DNA from 4 places in the Pseudomonas sp. P65(2024) genome. Region 2 is predicted to be linked to each of the others. Evidence: predicted binding sites of a transcription regulator. Region 2 holds the regulator's gene; each other region holds the start of a gene.

Region 1 (5,264 bases), on a different contig from region 2:
GCGCGCAGATGCTGTATGCCTTCTTCGTATTCTTCGCCCTGGTACTGGTCTGGCGTATCCGGCCCAAGGCAGTCACCGGGCTGCACCAGGTCCAGGATGCGCCGCTTGGGCACGTGGCCATGCCGGCGGCTGGCTCGCCCTTGTCGGCGGCCCTTGACCCTCGGGTCGATGAGCAGACCGTGCAGGAGGTGATGCAGGCGCCGGTGGCGGCGGAAGATACCGAAGAGGAGGCCGGCATGGAGCGGGAAAGCGAGACGAGCAAATCAGCTACTCGCTGAATGCAAAACGCCACCCATGGGGTGGCGTTTATCATGTCCTGGCGACGCTCAATAGTCGTCTTTGTCGAACCGCCGTGCCTCGCGCTGCAGTTGATAGACGAAACTCTCGATCTTGCGCTGTGCCTGACCGTTGAGGTTATGGAAGCGCACCCCGGCGAAGGTGGTGTTGATGCGTTCCTCGAAGTGCAGGTGACGCAGTTCTACCAGGGTGTCGGTCAGGCCCAGCGGGTTGCCGGCCTTGAAGCGCTCGTAGACCTGGCCCAGTTGCAGGCGGTCCTCGACGTTGCCGTCGAAGCGCAGCTTGCAGCCGGTGGCGGAGATGTCCAGCAGTTTGCCACGCAGGGCGCCATTGCCCTTGAGGTGGGCGCCGTCGAGGGTGATGTCGACCAGTTGCGATAGCTTCAGCGCGGCGCGGAAGGCGTTGCGACGCTGGTGATAGGTCACTTCCTCGGGCAGTGGGCCGCGGTAGCAGCGATGGCCGTCGATCTCGGTGATGGTCAGTGGTGTGCTGGACTCCCAGGCGATGCGCACGCCGTCATGGAAGCCTTCGACGCGGAACGACTCGCCGTTCTCGATGTACTTTTCGCCGTCGCGGGGGATCATTTCATCCAGTGCCAGGACGCCGTTGTCCCGGTCGACGTGCACCACATAGCTCTGGAACCGCTGGCTGCGCTCGTGGAAGCTGATGATCAGTGGGTCGTGGCTATCCAGCAACTGGCGCAAGTTGGCCGTGATCTCCAAAGGGGTGGTGAGCACCTTTGGTGGCTGGGGCGCATCGGATTCATTGAACACGGGTTATCAATCTCCAGGCAAAACGGCACACGCAAGTTACGGCATTTTGCCAGTATGTTCCGTGTCTTGGTACAAATAAGATAGAACTAATCACACTTGGCTGAGTGCGCGGGGCTTGGCCATTGGCGAGGTGCCGCCACGGCTGTCGTAGAGCGACGGGGAATCGCCACCCTGAAGGATTCTGATCTGGTTCGCCGTGGTCTGTTGTTGCACCTGGATGATCCGGCCATTGGTCTCGTTGACCTGCCGGCAGGCATCCATCAACTCGCCCAGTGCATCGAGCCGGCTCATGATGGCCTCGCCATTGCTCGACTGTGCGGCCAGCGCCTGGGCCCCCTCGCGGTCGGCACTCAGGCCGAGTTCGAGGAGCAACTGACTGCGCCGCTTGCCCTGCTGCTCGAGCAAGATGATCAACGACTGCTTGCGGGCCAGGATTTGCTCCAGGGCCAGCATGTCCCGACCGTGCAGGGCTATCGCTTCGTTCTGCAGAAGCTCGAGCAGTTCCTGCGTCGGCGCTATGTCGTTTTCAATCAGTTGCAGCAGGGTAGTGTCGTGCATGGCTAACTCTTGGCGTGTTGCGTCCTTGAAGTCAGCGCGCCTGAAGGTCAGCGCTGGGCTTCGAAATCAAGCAGTTTGCTGGCGACCCGGTCGGCATCGACCTTGTAGCTGCCGTCTGCGATGGCCTGCTTCAACTCGGCCACGCGGGCGCTGTTGACGGTCGGCTGATCGCGCAGCTTGTCGCTGATCTTCTGCAATTGCTGGGCCTCTGGGCTCAGGTGTACCGCTTCTCCGCTGGCATTGGCGCGCTTTGGCGCTTCACTGGCTTCGCCGGCTTTTTCGGCGTTGCCTGGCGCGGCATTGCCGCGAACGCCGCCCGTGACGGACGGAGAGTTGTTGAGACGACTGAAGTCGATGACCATGTTCAGAACCCCTGGGAATTAGGACGCATGCCTGGTTTTCGGCCAGCCTGAGCAAAACTTTAGGTGTGAATGCATCAGTGCCTCCAGGTACAGGTGCGCAACCCGATTTGTGACACAGTTTAGGGCGCGCGGTTCCACATCGCCAGCGTTCTGTCATTATCCCGACACGGTGTGTTACATGGCCACCTCGACCTGGCCGGGGCCTGTGACCCGCGCCTTGACCACGCGCCTGGAATTCAGGTTGCGCACGCGGATCTGCGTCTGCAGGCCGCCCTTGTCCAGTGCCTCGCCCGGCATGCGCACGCTCAGGCTGCCGCTGCGGGCGATGATCACCACATGGTCGCCCTTGCGAACCACCTCGGCCTGTTCCAGGTGCTGTTGCGTCAGTACCTGGTCGAGCACAGTGGGGCGCAGCAGCTTCATGCCCACGGCCTGGTCGAGCTGGGTCAGGTAGCCTGGGCCGAGGCTGCCGACATCGCGCTCGCGCATGGCCACATCGCCTTCGGTCACCACGCTTTCGCGCTTCAGGGGGCGCGTCATGACCACCACATCGCGCAGCAGGCGGACCTGTGCCGGGACGAACACCGTCCAGGGCGCGGCACTGTCGCAGCGTACCCGTACCGTGACCCGCCCGAGCGGCGTCGAACTTTCCAGCGAGGCATCCAATTGCTGGCTGCATTGGGGCATGCGCAGGCGCGGGTCCAGGGTATTGACTTGGATTTCGTAGCGGCCCGGGGTTTGGGTCGTCGCCAGATAATCCTCTACGGTGAACTCAAGAAACCCCTGGGTGACACCGATAAGCTGTTCAGGCAAGGTAAAAGAGTCCGCCAGCGTACGAATGCCGGGTGCCAGCAGGCACAGGGCGGCCAGTGAGCCGGTCAGCAGGCGCGTCAGTCGTCGGAAATTTGTCGTTTTCGTGTACATGGCGTTCAAAAAAGCAAAGCCCGTGCCGATTCGGTACTTAGGCAATCGTTGAAGGAGTCTGGCATGGCTGGAGTGATGGATTCGGTCAACCAGCGCACGCAACTGGTGGGGCAGAACCGCCTGGAGCTGCTTTTGTTTCGCCTCAATGGCGATCAGCTCTACGGCATCAATGTGTTCAAGGTGCGGGAGGTGCTGCAGTGCCCGGACCTGACGCTTCTGCCCAGATCCCATCCGGTGGTGCGCGGTGTGGCCAACATTCGGGGGGCGACCATCCCGATCCTTGACCTGTCGATGGCCACTGGCCTTCCGCAGTTGAAGGAAGAAACGCGCAACAGTTTCGTGATCATCACCGAGTACAACACCAAGACCCAGGGCTTCCTGGTGCACTCGGTCGAGCGCATCGTCAACATGAACTGGGAAGAGATCCATCCGCCACCCAAGGGCACCGGGCGCGATCACTACCTGACCGCCGTGACCCGGGTCGACAATCGCATGGTCGAGATCATCGATGTCGAGAAGGTGCTGGCCGAAGTGGCGCCGTCGTCCGAGTCGGTGTCCGAGGGGGTGATCGATGCCGAGGTGCAGGACAAGGCGGTGATGTTGCGGGTGCTGACGGTCGATGATTCGTCGGTGGCGCGCAAGCAGGTGAGCCGTTGCCTGCAGACTGTGGGGGTCGAGGTGGTGGCGCTCAACGACGGTCGCCAGGCCCTGGACTACCTGCGTAAGCTGGTGGACGAGGGCAAACGTCCGGAGGAAGAGTTCCTCATGATGATCTCGGATATTGAAATGCCGGAAATGGACGGCTATACCCTCACGGCGGAGATCCGCAGCGATCCGCGTATGCAAAAGCTGCACATCTGCCTGCATACTTCGCTGTCCGGGGTATTCAACCAGGCGATGGTCAAGAAGGTCGGTGCTGATGACTTCCTGGCCAAGTTCAGGCCGGACGATCTTGCCCAGCGCGTGGTCGATCGGATCAAGGCGAGTCATTGAAACGGCCGGGGCTCGTCCCCGGCGCTAGCGATTTAAGAAGAGGCGGCAGCATTGTCTACGGGTAATTTGGATTTCGAACAGTTCCGGGTCTTCCTGGAGAAAGCCTGTGGCATCCTGCTGGGCGAGAATAAGCAGTACCTGGTCTCCAGCCGTCTCAACAAGCTGATGGAGCAACAGGGCATCAAGTCGCTGGGCGAATTGGTGCAGCGCATCCAGACCCAGCCACGCAGTGGTTTGCGCGAGCAGGTGGTCGATGCCATGACCACCAACGAGACGCTGTGGTTTCGCGACACCTACCCGTTCGAAGTGCTCAAGAGCAAGGTGATCCCGGAGTTCATCAAGAACAATCCGGGCCAGCGGCTGCGCATCTGGTCGGCGGCCTGTTCGTCGGGGCAGGAGCCGTATTCGATCTCGATGTCGATCGACGAGTTCGAGCGCACCAACCTCGGCCAGTTGAAGATGGGCGCGCAGATTGTTGCCACCGACCTGTCCGGCGCCATGCTCAACAACTGCAAGACTGGCGAGTACGACAGCCTGGCCATTGCCCGTGGCCTTTCACAGGAGCGCCTGCAGCGCTACTTCGACCCCAAGGGGCCGGGGCGCTGGGCGGTCAAGCCGCCGATCCGCAGTCGCGTCGAGTTCCGTTCGTACAACCTGCTCGACAGCTATGCGCCGCTGGGCAAATTCGACATCGTGTTCTGCCGCAACGTGCTGATCTACTTCTCGGCTCAGGTCAAGAAGGACATCCTGATGCGCATTCACAGTACTCTCAAGCCTGGTGGCTACCTGTTCCTTGGCGCGTCCGAGGCGCTCAACGGCCTGCCGGACCACTACCAGATGGTCCAGTGCAGTCCGGGGATCATCTACCAGGCCAAGTAAGGCTGGGCAAAGAAGGCCGGTATCCTGCGATACCGGCCTTTTTGTTTTCGCTGCGGGCTTGCCTGTGATGGCGTGTCAGAATGCGTAGCGCAGCCTGGCCGAGAACACGTCGGCATCGAAGCCCGACTTGCCCACGTAGTCATAGCTGACTCCAACGCTCACCGCCCCCAGCTTGTAGTCCGCACCCAGGCCGGCCTCGTAGCTGCTGCGCGCCACGCCGGCGCCGTGGCTTACGAAGGGTGTGCTGCCAAGCACGAAGGTCGCGGTGTTCTGCACAGGGTCGGCGGCAAAGTCGTGATACGCCATCATCTTCAGTTGCGGCTCCAGGGTGCCGGCGCCGAGCGGCAGTTGGCTGGCCACGAGCACGCCGACGCCCAGTTCGATGGCCTCGTAGCGTTGTGCCTCGACCTTGAGCGCCGCCGACGAGCCTTTCTCGTTGAAGCTGTCGATGTCGACGCGGGTGTAGCGCGCCGCCAGG
Region 2 (5,264 bases):
CTTAAAAACCCAGGCTGGACAACAGATCGTCGACATCGTCCTGGCTGGACACGACGTCTTCACGCTTATCGGCATGAATCTGCGGACCTTCACCCCGAGTCGGATGTTTTTCTTGATCTTTTTCAGCGCGCAGCTGCTGGTGGTCATGTTCGATCCCGGCAAAGCGGTCGACCTGGCTTGCCATCAGCACGAGCTTGAGCAGATTGCTTTCGACTTCGGTGACCAGCGCGGTCACCCGTTTGATCACCTGGCCGGTGAGATCCTGATAATCCTGGGCCAGGACGATATCGTTGAGATGGCCGGCGACCTTCTGATTACCTTCGGCGCTGTGCGTCAGAAAACTGTCCACACGCTTGACCAACTCACGGAATTCCGGCGCTGCCACCTCACGGCGCATGAACCGCTGCCAATCGGCGGACAGGCTCTGGGCCTCGGCGGCGAGGTCGTTGAGCACCGGGGTGCAGGCCTCTGCCAGGTCCATGGTGCGGTTGGCCGCACCTTCGGTGAGGCGAACCACGTAGGAGAGGCGTTCAGTGGCGTCGGTAATCTGCGACACTTCCTCGGCCTGCGGCATGGACGGGTCGATCTGGAAGTTGACGATTGCACTGTGCAGTTCGCGAGTAAGCTTGCCAACTTCCTGATACAGCCCGCGATCGCGGGTCTGGTTCAGTTGGTGGATCAGCTGTACCGCATCACCGAACCGGCCGCGCTCGAGGCTCTCGACCAGTTCCTGGGCATGCTTCTTAAGGGTTGATTCGAACTCACCCAAAGAGTTGTTGGTTGACTCCATTGCGCCCCCCAGACGTGACTCAGCCGTTGACGCGTTCGAAGATCTTTTCGATCTTTTCTTTCAGCGCCACGGCGGTGAAAGGCTTGACCACGTAGCCGTTGACGCCGGCCTGGGCAGCTTCGATGATCTGCTCGCGCTTGGCTTCTGCGGTGACCATCAGTACCGGCAGGTGCTTGAGGCGCTCGTCCGCGCGAACAGCACGCAGCAGGTCGATACCGGTCATGCCCGGCATGTTCCAGTCGGTTACCAGGAAGTCGAAGTGTTCGCTGGTGAGCATCGGCAGTGCCGTGTTGCCGTCATCAGCCTCCTTGACGTTGGTGAAACCCAGGTCACGCAACAGGTTCTTGATGATCCGCCGCATCGTCGAAAAGTCGTCAACGATGAGGATTTTCATGTCTTTGTTCAATTAGACCTCCAAGCAGTCTTAAACGCGCTCGGCGCCGAGCGCGCACTCAATCAATTCGGCACCACAAAAAAACGACTGCATCAAACCTGGTTCAACGCGCCCGCCATTCCCCCAGGCGGCTGCGCAGACGCGCCGCGCACTGGCTGTGCAACTGGCTGACACGCGATTCGCTGACCCCCAGGACCTCACCGATTTCCTTGAGGTTCAGCTCTTCGTCGTAGTACAGCGCCAGGACCAGGCGCTCGCGCTCCGGCAGGTTGGCAATCGCATCGGCCAGGGCGGCCTGGAAGCGCTCGTCCTCCAGGTCCCGCGATGGCTCCAGCTGGCCGCTGGCTCCGTCCTCGTGCAGCCCCTCGTGTTCGCCGTCCTGCAGCAGGTCGTCGAAACTGAACAGGCGACTGCCCAAGGTGTCGTTCAGAATCCCGTAGTAATCATCGAGACTCAATTGGAGTTCGGCAGCAACCTCGTGATCTTTAGCGTCGCGCCCTGTCTTTGCTTCAACACAGCGGATCGCGTCGCTGACCATACGCGTGTTGCGGTGCACCGAGCGCGGTGCCCAGTCGCCCTTGCGCACTTCGTCGAGCATGGCGCCGCGGATGCGGATGCCGGCGTAGGTTTCGAAGCTGGCGCCCTTGCTGGCGTCATACTTGTTGGCCACTTCCAGCAGGCCGATCATCCCAGCCTGGATCAGGTCCTCGACCTGGACGTTGGCCGGCAAACGCGCCAGCAGGTGGTAGGCGATGCGCTTGACCAGCGGCGCGTAGCGCTCGATCAGCTCGTACTGAGCGTCCTTGGCGGCCTTGCTGTACATCTTGAAACCGCTCGCGTTCATAGCACCGGCCCTGCACTGGTGGGCTGCACCAGGCGCTCGACGAAGAATTCCAGGTGTCCGCGCGGGTTGGCAGGCAGCGGCCAGCTGTCGACCTTCTGCGCAATGGCCTTGAAAGCCAGCGCGCACTTGGACCGCGGGAAGGCCTCGTATACAGCCCGCTGCTTCTGCACGGCCTTGCGCACACATTCGTCGTACGGCACGGCACCGACGTATTGTAGGGCGACGTCAAGGAAACGATCCGTGACCTTGGTCAACTTGGCGAACAGGTTGCGCCCTTCCTGCGGGCTCTGGGCCATGTTGGCCAGCACGCGGAAGCGATTCATCCCGTAGTCGCGGTTGAGCAGCTTGATCAGGGCGTAGGCGTCGGTGATCGAGGTAGGCTCGTCGCACACCACCAGCAGCACCTCCTGGGCGGCGCGGACGAAGCTGACTACCGAGTCACCAATACCCGCAGCGGTGTCGATCACCAGCACGTCGAGGTTGTCGCCGATCTCGCTGAAGGCCTGGATCAGGCCGGCATGTTGGGCTGGCGCCAGGTGCACCATGCTCTGGGTGCCGGAAGCCGCCGGGACGATGCGCACACCGCCAGGCCCCTGCAGCAGCACATCGCGCAGCTCGCAGCGACCCTCGATGACATCGGCCAGGGTACGCTTGGGCGTGAGCCCCAGCAGAACGTCGACATTGGCCAGGCCCAGGTCGGCGTCCAGCAACATGACCCGGCGGCCGAGCTCGGCTAACGCCAGAGACAGGTTCACTGAAACGTTAGTCTTGCCGACGCCACCTTTGCCACCGGTCACGGCGATCACCTGTACGGGATGCATGCTACCCATGTCTGTTCTTTACCTTGTCTCGCTTGGACCCAGGCCACATGAGGGGCTGAACGTTCAAGGCCACGGTACGGCCGGGCAACCCCATGATGTAGGTACTTTGCACAGTATTCACCCTCAACCCGCACGCTTGCCAGGGTTGTGGTAGAGATCAGCGAACATGTCGGCCATGGCCTCGTCGCTGGGCTCGTCCTGCAACTGCACACTGACCGCGCGACTCACCAGCTGGTGCTTGCGCGGCAGTTGCAGGTCGTCAGGAATGCGCGGCCCATCGGTCAGATAGGCCACCGGTAGTTCATGACTGATGGCTAGGCTCAGCACTTCGCCGAGGCATGCCGTTTCATCGAGTTTGGTCAGGATGCAACCGGCCAGGCCGCAGCGTTTGTAGCTGTGGTAGGCGGCGGTGAGCACCTGCTTCTGGCTGGTGGTCGCCAGCACCAGGTAATTCTTGGCGGCGATACCGCGCCCGGCCAGGGTCTCGAGCTGCATGCGCAGCGCCGGGTCGCTGGCCTGCAGGCCGGCGGTGTCGATCAGCACCACGCGCTTGCGCAGCAGCGGCTCCAGCGCCTGGGCCAGCGACTCGCCCGGATCGACATAAGTGACCGGCACATTGAGGATACGCCCGAGGGTCTTGAGCTGCTCCTGGGCACCGATGCGGAAGCTGTCCATGCTCACCAGCGCCAGGTTGTTCGCGCCGTACTTGAGTACATAGCGCGCGGCCAGCTTGGCCAGGGTGGTGGTCTTGCCCATGCCGGCCGGGCCGACCATGGCGATGACACCGCCCTCCTCGATCGGTTCGATCTCAGGTATGTCGATCATCCGCGCCAGGTGCGCCAGGACCATGCGCCAGGCATGACGCGGCTCTTCGATCTCGGCAGTGAGGTCGAGCAGCTCGCGCGCCAAGCCGCCTGACAGACCCAGGCGCTGCAGGCGGCGCCAGAGGTTGGCCTGCTGTGGCTTGCTGCCCTGCAACTGACTCCAGGCGAGCGAACCGAGCTGGACTTCCAGCAGCTCGCGCAGACCGGTCAGTTCGAAGCGCATGGCGTCGAACAGGCGCGGATCAACCGGGGCCGGCGCTGCGGCGGCGATCGGTGCAGGCTCATCCACATGCGCTTCGATCAACGGCTCGGACGCGGTCAGCGACTGGCCGGCGAACAGCTGACGGTTGCCGCCCTCGACGGCATCGCCGCGCCCGGTCAGTTCGGCCTGGGCGGTGACGATGCGCGACTGGGTCTTGCGTAGCTCGTCCTCGAGCTCCGCATTGGGCACGCGTGGGGCCAGGGCGGACAGTTTGTAGTCCAGCGCAGCCGTCAGTTCGACACCGCCAGCGATGCGCCGGTTGCCGATGATGGCGGCGTCGGAGCCGAGCTCATCCCGGACCAGCTTCATGGCCTGACGCATATCGGCGGCGAAAAAACGCTTAACTTGCATAACCCACTACCTCAGCCGTTCGGGCCCACGGTGGCAACGATGGTGACTTGCTTGTTGTCAGGTATTTCCTGATACGCCAAAACATGCAAATTCGGTACTGCCAGGCGACCGAAGCGCGACAGCATGGCGCGGATCGGGCCGGCAACCAGGAGGATAGCCGGCTGACCCTGCATTTCCTGACGCTGGGCCGCCTCGATCAACGAGCGCTGAAGCTTTTCGGCCATGCTCGGCTCAAGAAGAACACCATCTTCCTGACCCTGCCCGGCCCTTTGCAGACTATTGAGCAAGATCTGTTCCAACCTTGGCTCCAAAGTGATCACAGGCAGCTCGGACTCAACGCCAACAATGCTTTGCACGATGGCGCGGGACAATCCGACCCGCACCAACGCAACCAGCGCGGCGGTATCTTGACTCTTTGTCGGATTGTTGGCGATGGCTTCGGCAATGCTGCGGATGTCACGCACCGGCACCTGTTCGGCGAGCAACGCCTGCAAGACCTTGAGCAGGCCCGACAAGGAAATGACACCCGGCACCACCTCCTCGGCCAGTTTCGGCGAGACCTTGGCCAGCACCTGCAGCAGCTGCACCACCTCCTCGTGCCCGATCAGCTCGTGGCAGTGCTTCTGCAGGATCTGGTTGAGGTGGGTGGCGACCACGGTGCTGGCGTCGACCACGGTATAGCCCAGCGACTGCGCCTGGGCGCGCTGGCCGACATCGATCCACACCGCCTCCAGGCCGAACGCCGGATCGCGCGAGGCGATGCCGTTGAGGGTACCGAATACTTGGCCGGGGTTGATTGCCAGCTCCCGGTCCGGGTAGATCTCGGCTTCGGCCAGGATCACGCCCATCAGGGTCAGACGATAGGCGCTGGGTTGCAGGTCAAGGTTGTCGCGAATGTGCACGGTGGGCATGAGGAAACCCAGGTCCTGGGACAGTTTCTTGCGCACGCCCTTGATCCGCGCCAGCAGTTGGCCGCCC
Region 3 (5,264 bases), on a different contig from region 2:
CGAATTACCGGCAATTTATGGAAATTGAAATGCGGGGATGTGCTTGATGGATAGCCCACTCAACGACGGGCTATTGGGGGAGGGAGTTGATCTGATCGGCTCCGAGTTGACCCTGGAGGAACTGGTTCTCGCCGCTCGTGAGCGCTACAAGTGGATGCCGTTCTGCGTGGTTGAGGAGTGGGTCATCCTGGACGCCATCCTCACGGAAGATGAGCTGGCTAAGGTGGCTGCTGCTGGATGTCAGCCCATGTTCTTGTTTGCCCACAAGGTCGTACATGACGAACAGCAACGCTTTGAGGCGGGCGATTGGGTGCGGTCGACTATCGCTCGAACCTTCAATGAGGGCTACCTCTTCGCGACCAGGAACACTGTCTACCTACTCAAGGGGCCAGGCCAACGGAAGCCGTCTTCGCTGCAAGGCATCTTCTCAATTTTCTAGGTCTCTCGGCCCCGCTCGTGACGACTCTACTGTTTCAGAGATCAAGATATGTTTCGTTCTCACCATGCTGACATGGCCGGCATCCCTGGCATGTTTGGCGACGGGTTGATGCATTGGCATGGCGTTTCCCGAGCTCTCGCTACCCACTGGTACCACGTGAGTGTTCAGCGTCTCCATGAAGGCCAATTCAGGAATTATGAGGAGATGCTCAACGATGAGATGCGCCTCGTCGAGCTGCTGATAGCGCAGGACGAGAGCCTAGTTGTGCAGGAAGTCCAGGCCGTGACTCCATCCTGGATGAACAAAGACGGCGGCTGGAAGATGGAGAGGCTCACTTCACTGTCGATGGGACACAACCACGCTGGTGTGGCCGTCTGCCTTCTGGAAGTAGAGGGTGGTGCTGTGTACGTCGATACGCATGAGCCTGGTCTCGGTGCCGACTCCTTGAACGGCGTCAGGGAGCTGTATCGACGCGGTATGGCTCAGGCCAGTGCTGCAGCAGAATCTCGGAGGGCTTAGGGATGTCAGAGGTCAATACGGTGAAGGTGGACTATCACGTGAAGCGCTACTCGGACTTCGACCTGTTGCGTATTGCTCGAGCTGTAGGCCAGGGATACGAGGATGAGATAACCGCGTTTCTGGTGAATGTTCACATTCATCGACTGAGCGCCGTTGGCGTAGTCTTTGGGCATATGCGGCAAGGGCCTCATGGTCGGTTTGCTGATGGGCACCTGATCCAGACATCCGACATCGTGAGTATTAAGAAGGAAGGCAAGTTCTGGGTGATCACGACTATGAAGTCCAAGTACGTGGTAGCTACCTTCCGCCGCGATGGCGGACGCCGGAGCCTGAGGGATTTCTGCCGCTTGGTTGGAGAGCGCTTCCCCAATACTCAACTGCACTGATTTAGATCGAGCCTGAGCACGCCAAGGTGTGCCCAAGGCCTCCCCCTGCCTGAAATTTGGGCCCGAGCAAGGAGCTGTAAGTGTTTATTAAGTTTGAATACCTGAAATTTTCTGGCTGCCTGGAAGACATACGAGTTTTTGAGAGCTTCTCAGATAATGTGCAAGTCATCATGAAAATAGATGACGTTCTCATTCCTAATTTTCGGATGCCTACTCGTATCTACGAAGATCTGGAAAATGGCGGACAGTACGAGTTTTACGGGCTTGTTCAGAAATCTAAGAATAAACAAAAAAATACAGGCTTTATATACGCCGCAAAGACCGCTAGCGGGAAAGTGCTCGAGCAGCCTAGCCTAAAGTACACCTCCCAGCTGGGTATTTGGGCGAATGGAGCGGTGATCTCAGCAGTGGCCTTTGTTTTGGCATGGGTAGCTTTGTTCTTTGGATTAGGCACCCTGGTTGATGGGTATCATTATAGTTCTGTAAATGGATTTGCTGAGTATGCGGGTGATGTGACGCGTTATGCATTCGCTCTTGCTTGTATGATTGCAGCGTTTTTTGTGGGAGTAGGGATAAATCTGTTCTACAAAACAACGGTATTGGACACCTGGCAGTCGATTGCACCTGCAAAGCTTGTTGAGCGGTTCAGCAAAATGCATCGCTGACCATTGGGCGAGCCCTCCTTCAGAGGGGCGGCTGTCGTAAACCGTGCCCGGCTTGCCGGTCACGGCCCTCCGGGCTTCCATCCTCACGCCTGCGGCCATCCTTGGCCTGCGCGCTCCGCTTGCCGTTTGGTGTCAAACCCCTTGTTTATAGGGCTTGTAACGTAGTTTTTGGAATGTAACATTGGCGTTGTTACATTCCAGGAAATGCGTTACAGCAATTGTCTTAGAAGTCGAGTCGCTTCACTTCGTCAAAGATTTTTTGGGCAAGCTTGACCTGAGATGGTTAAGACATTCTTCGACAATTTCTGTAATCTGGCCCGATCATAGCCCCCAAGGAACACCCCCCCCATGTCTCGTCTTGCAGAATTCCGCCGCCTTGAACTCCAGCTTGCTCAGCAGCTCGCAGAATTGGAAGCGATGAAAAATGACGGTGCAATCCAGGCTGAAATGGAGTTTGAAAACAAACTCCGTGCCCTGCTTGGTGAGTACGGTTTCAGCCTGCGTGAGGTGATCAGCATTCTTGATCCTCAAGCTCGCGCTCGTGCCGCTGCTCCAGTCTCTCCAGAGAAAGCGACTCGTAAGCCACGTGAAGTTAAGACTTACAAGAACCCGCACAACGGCGAAGTGATCCAGACCAAGGGCGGTAACCATGCCATCCTCAAAACCTGGAAAGCCGAGCATGGCGCCGAGACTGTGGAGTCGTGGCGTCAGTAATCTCCGCACCTTTAGCGGAATGGCTGCGATCCGCAGCCTAAGTGTCCGGCGACAAAACCTCTGTGAGGAAAAGACCTCTTTAACGACAACCTAAATCTCGTCGTGGAGAGCCGGAGACCCCGAGCAGTACCTTATGAACCGCCCCTGTTGGCGGTTTTTTTTTCGCCTGGAATTCAAGTAGATCGCGACCGGGTCGAGCGTCTGGACAGCCAATCTTCTTCGTCTACCTTACTCATCGAACCTTTTGCCGTTTTGGATGTGAGTAGAGATTGCGTAAGGGCGTTAAGCTTATCTAGCCTGCGGGAAGCGTTTAAATACTAGGATCTACGGCTCATTCAACGGCACGCTAAATAGCTAGGCCATACCCAACCCCCCATGCTTTGACCCAGGCGTTAAGCGGCTATCGTTCACATTGGAAATCACTGCGTGATTACGGAGATTTCGAGACCACGACCCCAAAGGACGTTATTGTGCCGGCGAGGTGATTGCCTGGTACCCCGACCAGAAGATCATTCAGATGCGTGGATAGATAGTCTCAGCCACAAAGATGAGAAGGAGAACTATTCATCTCAAAAATTTTTCCTTAAGCCTAAAGAGTTAAACGATTCAGCCGATAAGCATAGACTGGTGTGTAGGACAGAGGTTTATATGAAGTTTCGTGATATTAAAATAGGGCCGCGTGCGGCGCTTATTTTTGCAATTATTGTCGCTGTGGTTGTTATGATGGGGCTACTTTCTGCTAATAAGTTGGAGAGGCTTCGTCAAGCAGAGCAAGATGTTGAAACAAATTGGATGGCCAGCATTCGGCTAGCTGGGCTTATAAACTCAAGCGTTCTTAGGCTAAGGTTGGAAAGTCTTCGAGCAACTACTACGAATGATCCTGTAGTTCGTGATCAGACAGTGAAAACTTTTCCGGACTATCGGCGGGAATTCACAAGCCTCATAAGAAAATATGAGTCTGTGGTAGCGAGTCCTGAAGAGCAGTCACTGTACGATAAGGTCAGGGCGAGCGCTGATCGTTATGAAGGTTTCCTGAACCAGTTAGAGCCAATGCTCCTCTCTGGTGACAATGCGGCTGCTTCTGCGTTGATTAGTTCGACTATCCGCCCCCTTACCAATAGTCTCGTTGATCAAATTTCTGATTTGATGGATTATAATGATCAAGGAGCAAAAGCAGCGGGGGTGTTAACAGGTGAAATCTATCATAGCGGATTAGTCACAATCTATGGTCTGCTTTTGGCCGTGGTGACGCTTACAATTGTTTTGGGTTACATGCTGGTGCGAAGTGTGACTCAGCCTCTGGACGAAGCGCTTTCAATTGCCAAGGTTATCGCGAATAAGGATCTATCGCAGACTTTCAAGGTTTCAGGTCGAGACGAGGCAGCTGCGATGCTGGCTGCTATCTCTCAAATGCAAAATAACTTAAAAGACACATTGACCCATATTTCCGATAGCTCAACGCAACTTGCTTCGGCTGCTGAAGAAATGGCGGCGGTCACTGAAGAAAGTAGTCGAGGGTTGGTCAAGCAAAACGATGAAGTCAACCAAGCTGCCACCGCTGTCAATGAGATGAGTGCCGCAGTTGATGAAGTGGCCGTCAATGCTGCGGAAGCCGCTGATGCATCCGGGCGAGCTCAACAACTCACCAAATCTGGGCTCGAAAATGTTAAGAGAACTTTAGGAGCTATACAAGCGCTATCCTCCTATGTTGAGTCTACGGGTGAGCAGATCCAAACGCTTTCTTCGCGAGCTCAAGACATCAGTAAAGTCATCGAAGTGATTAGAGCCATCGCTGAACAAACCAACTTACTGGCGTTGAATGCCGCAATTGAGGCCGCAAGGGCTGGGGAGCAAGGTAGAGGCTTTGCAGTAGTTGCAGATGAGGTTAGGGCTCTGGCCCATCGTACTCAACAATCCACTCAAGAAATTGAGCAAATGATTGGCTCTATCCAGGACGATTCGCTTCAGGCTGTTAAGGCTATGGTCGAAAGTCAGAAAATGGCTGATGAATCTACCTCTGTAGCACAGCTGGCTAGTGAGTCGCTAGAGGAAATATCCCAGTCAATCACTATGATCAACGAACGTAATATTTTGATTGCGACTGCTTCAGAAGAGCAGGCGCAGGTGGCACGAGAGATTGATCGAAACCTCACAAGTATTCGTGATTTGTCTACTCAAAGCGCAGCGGGTGCGAGCCAGACGGCGAGTGCTAGCGGGGAAGTGTCCAGCCTTGCTGTCGGCTTAAATCGTGTAGTCCAGGACTTCAGGCTTTAAGCTCTAGGTCTATATTTGTTTTTGGATTTATTTTAGCAGGGATGCTTTTTTATAATTTCGCGCAGGGGTGCAGGTGTAAGTATGGTTTGTGGTTCTGTTTTCTTGTGCGTTGTCATGTGTTGCTTTGGGGGATTTTCCAAGTTGTAAGCTCTGTTTGGGGTGCCAAGGTGTGCCGAAACTAATTCTTCTAACTTTGTAACCTGCCAGGGCTTTGGCAGAAATATAGCGAGATCAGGTAGAGACTTGATTTCAAACTCGTAGTATCCA
Region 4 (5,264 bases), on a different contig from region 2:
CGCTAAGCGGCGTTGCTGCCACAAAGGCCGGCCCCTTGGGCTTGGCCGGGATGGGCAACTGGGTGTCGGCGACGCTGTCACCGGGTCGCATCAGCGCGCTGTAGTGACCGACCCGGCCCTGCACCGCATCCATCAGCAGCAAGACGGCGCTCAGGCCCTGCAGCGAACTCACGCGCTCCCCTGGCCGGGTGTCGTCCACCAGGCGCTGGCCGTTACGCAATTGCCGCAACACGGCGTAGGCATCGGCGCCCTCCAGTTCCAGGGTGGTCTCGACGCCACGGGTCATGCGCCAGGGGGCGACCAGCAGTTGGCCGTCGAGCAGGGGTTCGCCCGACCAATCGGTGCTGCCCACCAGGGTCAGGTGCAGGTTGCCCCAGGCGCCCGCCTCGCGCTGCACCAGCATGCCCACCCGCATCTTCTCCGGATGATCGGCCAGCACCGCCGTGCAGAAACGCGTGTTGTCGCAGCCCACCACCCAGTCCTTGATCTCCCGGTACACCGGTACCGGCTCTGGCTCCGCCGCGCCGACCAGGCCCGGTAGCAACGCCAGCCCCAGGGCCAGCCAGTTCCTTGTTGTAGCGCGCATCGTGCTGCATTCCTGTCTTAGCCGTGAAAGCCCCACTCCAGAGGCGGCGCAATGATTCCACAGATCAAATGCCAGGTGCGGAAAATCGGCAGTGGTGATTGCGCCATGGGATCTGGCAGTATCGGTGGCGTCCTGTTCAGAGCCTGCGCCATGTCCGCTACCGTCAGCCCGCTGTTGCTTGCCTTGCGCGAGGGTACCCGCGCCTGCCACGAAGGGCTGGAGGCGCGCCTGCCGTTCTTCAGCGAAGGTTTCGACCGGGCGGCCTATGCGCGCCTGCTCGGGGCCTACCATGGCTTCCACGCGCCGCTGGATACCTTGCTGGCCGAGTACCAGGGCACCGAACGCAACAAGACACCCGCCTTGTCACGCGACCTGGGCGCCCTGGCCATCGATGTCGAATCGCTGCCCTTGTGCCACACCCTGCCTCGTATCGACGACGAAGCCAGCGCACTCGGCGTGATGTATGTACTGGAAGGCTCCACCCTGGGCGGCCAGGTACTCAAGCGTGCCATGGCTGAACGCCTGGGGATCGACGCCGACAACGGCGGTGCGTTTCTCGATGTCTACGGCCCGCAGACCGGCGTACGCTGGCGCAGCTTCCTCGATCGACTGGCTGGCGCCGATCCGGAGCCTGCCGCTCAGGCCCGGACGGTAAAGGCAGCGGTCGAGACCTTCACCTGCTTCGAACGATGGCTCGAAGAGCGACGCGTGCTGGTCTGCTGATCCTCTGCGCTTGGCCACTCACCTGCGGCACCTGTTCAACAGCGATGTCACCGTGGGCGTCATGCTGATCGCCGCCCCGCACAAACCAGCGCATAGCAGCGCGAAGCCCAGCGCCCGCAACGGGTGCAAGGTATTGAAGAACGCCAACACCAAAAGCACCAGCAACAACGCCAGCGCGTAGCGAATTGACGCTCTTGGAATGGCCACCATCAGCAGGTTGAAGAGCACGAAGGCGTAGAACACCATCATCGTCGCCAAGCCGGCGCTGACGCCTCGCGCCATGGGCGGGCCAACATGCTGCCGATAGAAATCGAAGCCCTGGCTCAAGAGGAAGGGAAACGCCACACAGGCCAATGCGTGCAGCAGGAAACGGGAAAGCAACGGCAACATTCGTCCTTGATCCTGGAGCCGGCCGCAGGGCCGTGAGTGAGGAAAGCGGATGCTAATGGCCTGAATGGACGCCAGCAAGCCGCAGCATTGGCTGGCAACCCCTCGTGACCGAAGCCGCAGAGTCCCGGAGCAAGACCGGTTTGTCCCAGCTGAAGTTCGCCGAGCTGCTCGGCGTCTGCGTACGTACATTGCAAGAGTGGGGAACCACGCCGGCGCACGCCTTCGGGAGCTGCACATACGCTACTGCATATCGCATCTGTACGGCCGGATGTGTTTCATGAAATCCTGCAGGATCGCCCCACATAGCAAGGGCGCTGGACAGCCTGATAGCGAGCCCCGACATGAACGTCATTGCCTGTGATCTGCACCACCTGGACGCCGCCGCGGACCTCTTCAACCAGTACCGGATGTTCTACCAGGAGGCGGATGACCTTCCCGCTTCCCGCACGTTCCTCAAGGCCAACCTCGAAACCGGCAACTCGCGTATCTACCTGCTGCTGGACGCCGACGGCCAGGCCATCGCCTTTGCCCAGCTGTACCCGGCCACCTGTTCGCTGGCGATGAAGCGCTTCTACTGGCTGTATGACCTGTTCGTTGCCCCGCACGCCCGCAGGGGCGGTCATGCCCGCTTCCTGATGCAGCAACTGACCGATATATTCCAGGCCGAGGGCGCGCAGCGGTTGAGCCTGGACACCGCCCGAACCAACCTCGCCGCCCAGGCGCTGTATGAATCGCTGGGGTATGTGGCCGAGCAGGACTTCGTGACCTATCACAAGATGCTCGATCACTGACGGGCAGGTGCAGGGTCGGGCCGCACAGGCGGCCCTCGCTGCCATCGACTATCCCCGCTCTATCCCATCCAGCACAGCCGACGCCAAGGCCAGCCCTTTCTCCAGGGAGTTCTCCGTCGCCACCAGCAGGCTGCGCAGAGGTTCGCTGGCTTTTTCCAGGGCCATGGCATTGGTTTCGTAGGCCGCCTGCAAGGCCGCCACCGCGCACACCAGCGCATCCTCACCATCAATGCCGGCATGCACCGAGAACATCGGTGGATGGGCGTCGTGGCATGTGCCGAAATGGGCATGGGCCGTGGTGGGGCGGGAGGTTCGAGGGGTCGTATCGAGGGTCATGGGCGAACCTCCCGGGGCAAGGCGCGGGGTGGATCGGGCACGATTTTCAGCATGGTTCAGCACTCCTGTACCGTCATGGGAAAACTGCCTGAATCCGCTTGCACTCGAATAGGTGGCAGCTATACGCAGGTGTGCAAGACCGAGGGTACAGGAACTCGGCAGGCCCAAGGGCCTCCCACGCATAGCCGCCATTAGAGGGCCAGAACCGCAGACTGCCGGCAAGGCCCAAAAGCGCTTTCGCGTTGTACCTGTACGGGCTTGCACACCCGGTCGTTGAATCAGCAACGACAGGGCGAGACTAAGGAATGCGACTGGCCAGAACAACAGCTGAAAGGCCGTAAAAGCATGCTTGGGAAACGTCCTACGTGAAATAGGGAAAGTCTTAGTAATCCGCTTGAAACAACTGTCCTGGCCTCATCGCGGGGCAAGCCCGCTCCCACGCGTCTCATCCTATTTGCCCTGCTACTTGCCCTGAAAGTCAGGACAATTTCTAATTTTCCTGTACACGAAACATCTACTAAAGGTTTATATTCCGCCCGCCGAAACAGAAAAGGTAGCAAGTGGCCACCACTTCATCGAAGTGGCCATGTACACCCTTCACTCTCACGGATGGGCGTCACCATGAAAATAAAAAACAAACTGATCCTGGCCTTCGTACTGGTGGCCTTCATCCCGGTGGCGTTGGTTGGCGGGATCTCGGTGTTGAACATCCGCAGCGAGGCGGTGGACCAGTTCCTCGACGGCAGCACCCGGGAAATCCGCCAGATCGACGGCAACATGCGCCAGTTCTTCGATGGCACGCTGCAGAACGTCGATCAAATGGCCAAGGATCCTGTATACACCTCGGTCACCTCGCTCAAGGACTACACCGGCGCCGACGCCGCCAACCAGCCGATGCCCGAGGCCGCGCAGCGGGTGATCGACGCCTTCGCCCGCTACGGCACCACCCACCCGGCGGCGGCGATCCTGTCCATCGGCCTCGAGGACGGCAGCTACGCCAAATGGCCGGACGACCCGCAACTGGCCAAGTACGACCCACGCACCCGCCCCTGGTACAAGGCCGCCATGGCCAGCCCGGACAAGACCGTGCGCACCACCGCTTACTACTACGACAAGGACGATGTAGCCCTGGTCGGCACCGCCCGGGCGCTGCTCGATGAGGCCGGCAAGGCCAAGGGCGTGTTCGTGGTCAGCGTGTCGCTGAAGAACCTCACCGAGCTGGTCAAGAGCATCAAGCTGGGCGACAGCGGCTACGTGATGCTGATCGAGGACGGCACCGTGCTGGTCGACCCGCGCAACGCCAGCCACGGTTTCAAGCAGCTCAAGGAGCTCGGCGCGCCCTACGCGCAACTGGCCGCCACCACCCAGGGTTCCACCGAGGTGGTGATCGACGGCGTGCGCTACATGGCCAACGTATGGACCTCACCGGGCCTGGGCTGGCGCTTCGTCGGCCTGATCGAATACGACGAGGTAATGGCCGCGGCGACGCGCATGACCTATGTCACTGCGCTGATCGTGATAGTGCTGGCTCTGGTCTTCGCCCTGGTCGCCGCAGCGTTCTCGCGGGTGATCGTCAAGCCGATCGGCCAGGTCAGCATCGGCCTGCAGTCGATCGCCGAGGGTGAAGGCGACCTGCGCCGCGACCTGCAGGTCCTGGGCAAGGACGAAACCGCCGAACTGGCCGGCTGGTTCAACAAGTTTCTCGCCGCCATTCGCCAGCTGATCCAGCGCATCGGCGCAGCCTCGACCAACCTGCATGAAGCCTCGCGCAGCAACAGCGAGATGGCCGGCAACATGAACGAGGCCGCCGGGCGCCAGCGCGAGGCGGTGGAGCTGGTGTCCACCGCGTTCAACGAGATGGTCGCCACCGCCAACGAAGTGGCGCGCTCATGCAGCAGCGCCGCCGACGCCGCCGAGCATGGCCATCGCCGGGTGGCCGAGGGCAAGCAGCAGATAGAGGCGACCACCGACAACGTCAATCGCCTGGGCCGGCGCCTGAGCGAATCGTCCCAGGCCATGGTCGAGCTGGAAGAAGGCAGCCGCAGCATCAACCAGATCCTCGGCACCATCCGCGCCATCGCCGAGCAGACCAACCTGCTGGCGCTCAACGCCGCCATCGAGGCGGCCCGGGCCGGCGACCAGGGCCGTGGTTTTGCCGTGGTGGCGGACGAGGTGCGGGCGCTGGCCAAGCGCACCGCCGACTCCACCGGCGAGATCGACCAGTTGCTCAACACCCTCGGCGGCAAGACCCAGGAGGTCTCGCAAAAGATGGAAAGCTGCCTGGACCTGTCGCGCGCCAGCGTGTCGTCGATCGAGAGCGCGCGGGACAGTTTCGAGGGCATCCAGCTCTCGGTGAACGAGATCCGCGACCAGAACCTGCAGATCTCCGCCGCAGCCGAGGAGCAGCACAGCGTGGCCGAGGAAATCAACCGGCATAT

The links. The regulator FliA, encoded in region 2, starts transcription of late flagellar genes. The targets are predictions, from matches to a motif close to CTAAAGTTTNNNNNNNNNNNGCCGNTAA.
Region 1: flgM (flagellar biosynthesis anti-sigma factor FlgM) is a predicted target of FliA. The motif match lies at 2,026-2,053, and genes of this name have one in related genera.
Region 3: AC25MA_RS00060 (methyl-accepting chemotaxis protein) is a predicted target of FliA. The motif match lies at 3,313-3,340, and genes of this name have one in related genera.
Region 4: AC25MA_RS01235 (methyl-accepting chemotaxis protein) is a predicted target of FliA. The motif match lies at 3,345-3,372, and genes of this name have one in related genera.

What each region holds. Positions count from the first base shown of each region.
Region 1 covers NZ_JBLIYX010000012.1:56,480-61,743, reverse strand. Annotated here, with positions in the region: gene AC25MA_RS16985 (MFS transporter) at 1-278, shown strand, start outside; gene AC25MA_RS16980 (flagellar brake protein) at 327-1,070, opposite strand; gene AC25MA_RS16975 (flagella synthesis protein FlgN) at 1,161-1,628, opposite strand; gene flgM (flagellar biosynthesis anti-sigma factor FlgM) at 1,676-1,990, opposite strand; gene flgA (flagellar basal body P-ring formation chaperone FlgA) at 2,165-2,914, opposite strand; gene AC25MA_RS16960 (chemotaxis protein CheV) at 2,978-3,907, shown strand; gene cheR (protein-glutamate O-methyltransferase CheR) at 3,959-4,786, shown strand; gene AC25MA_RS16950 (autotransporter family protein) at 4,862-5,264, opposite strand, start outside.
Region 2 covers NZ_JBLIYX010000018.1:105,911-111,174, reverse strand. Annotated here, with positions in the region: gene AC25MA_RS21475 (protein phosphatase CheZ) at 2-790, opposite strand; gene AC25MA_RS21470 (chemotaxis response regulator CheY) at 810-1,184, opposite strand; gene fliA (RNA polymerase sigma factor FliA) at 1,288-2,028, opposite strand; gene fleN (flagellar synthesis regulator FleN) at 2,025-2,858, opposite strand; gene flhF (flagellar biosynthesis GTPase FlhF) at 2,973-4,286, opposite strand; gene flhA (flagellar biosynthesis protein FlhA) at 4,298-5,264, opposite strand, start outside.
Region 3 covers NZ_JBLIYX010000001.1:10,087-15,350, reverse strand. Annotated here, with positions in the region: gene AC25MA_RS00085 (DUF6957 family protein) at 47-439, shown strand; gene AC25MA_RS00080 (hypothetical protein) at 488-958, shown strand; gene AC25MA_RS00075 (hypothetical protein) at 961-1,344, shown strand; gene AC25MA_RS00070 (hypothetical protein) at 1,425-2,009, shown strand; gene AC25MA_RS00065 (histone-like nucleoid-structuring protein, MvaT/MvaU family) at 2,358-2,723, shown strand; gene AC25MA_RS00060 (methyl-accepting chemotaxis protein) at 3,372-4,997, shown strand; gene AC25MA_RS00055 (response regulator) at 5,030-5,264, opposite strand, start outside.
Region 4 covers NZ_JBLIYX010000001.1:248,787-254,050, forward strand. Annotated here, with positions in the region: gene AC25MA_RS01205 (DUF1176 domain-containing protein) at 1-586, opposite strand, end outside; gene AC25MA_RS01210 (biliverdin-producing heme oxygenase) at 737-1,309, shown strand; gene AC25MA_RS01215 (hypothetical protein) at 1,328-1,699, opposite strand; partial or broken gene AC25MA_RS01220 (helix-turn-helix domain-containing protein) at 1,804-2,005, shown strand; gene AC25MA_RS01225 (GNAT family N-acetyltransferase) at 2,041-2,490, shown strand; gene AC25MA_RS01230 (hypothetical protein) at 2,539-2,826, opposite strand; gene AC25MA_RS01235 (methyl-accepting chemotaxis protein) at 3,448-5,264, shown strand, end outside.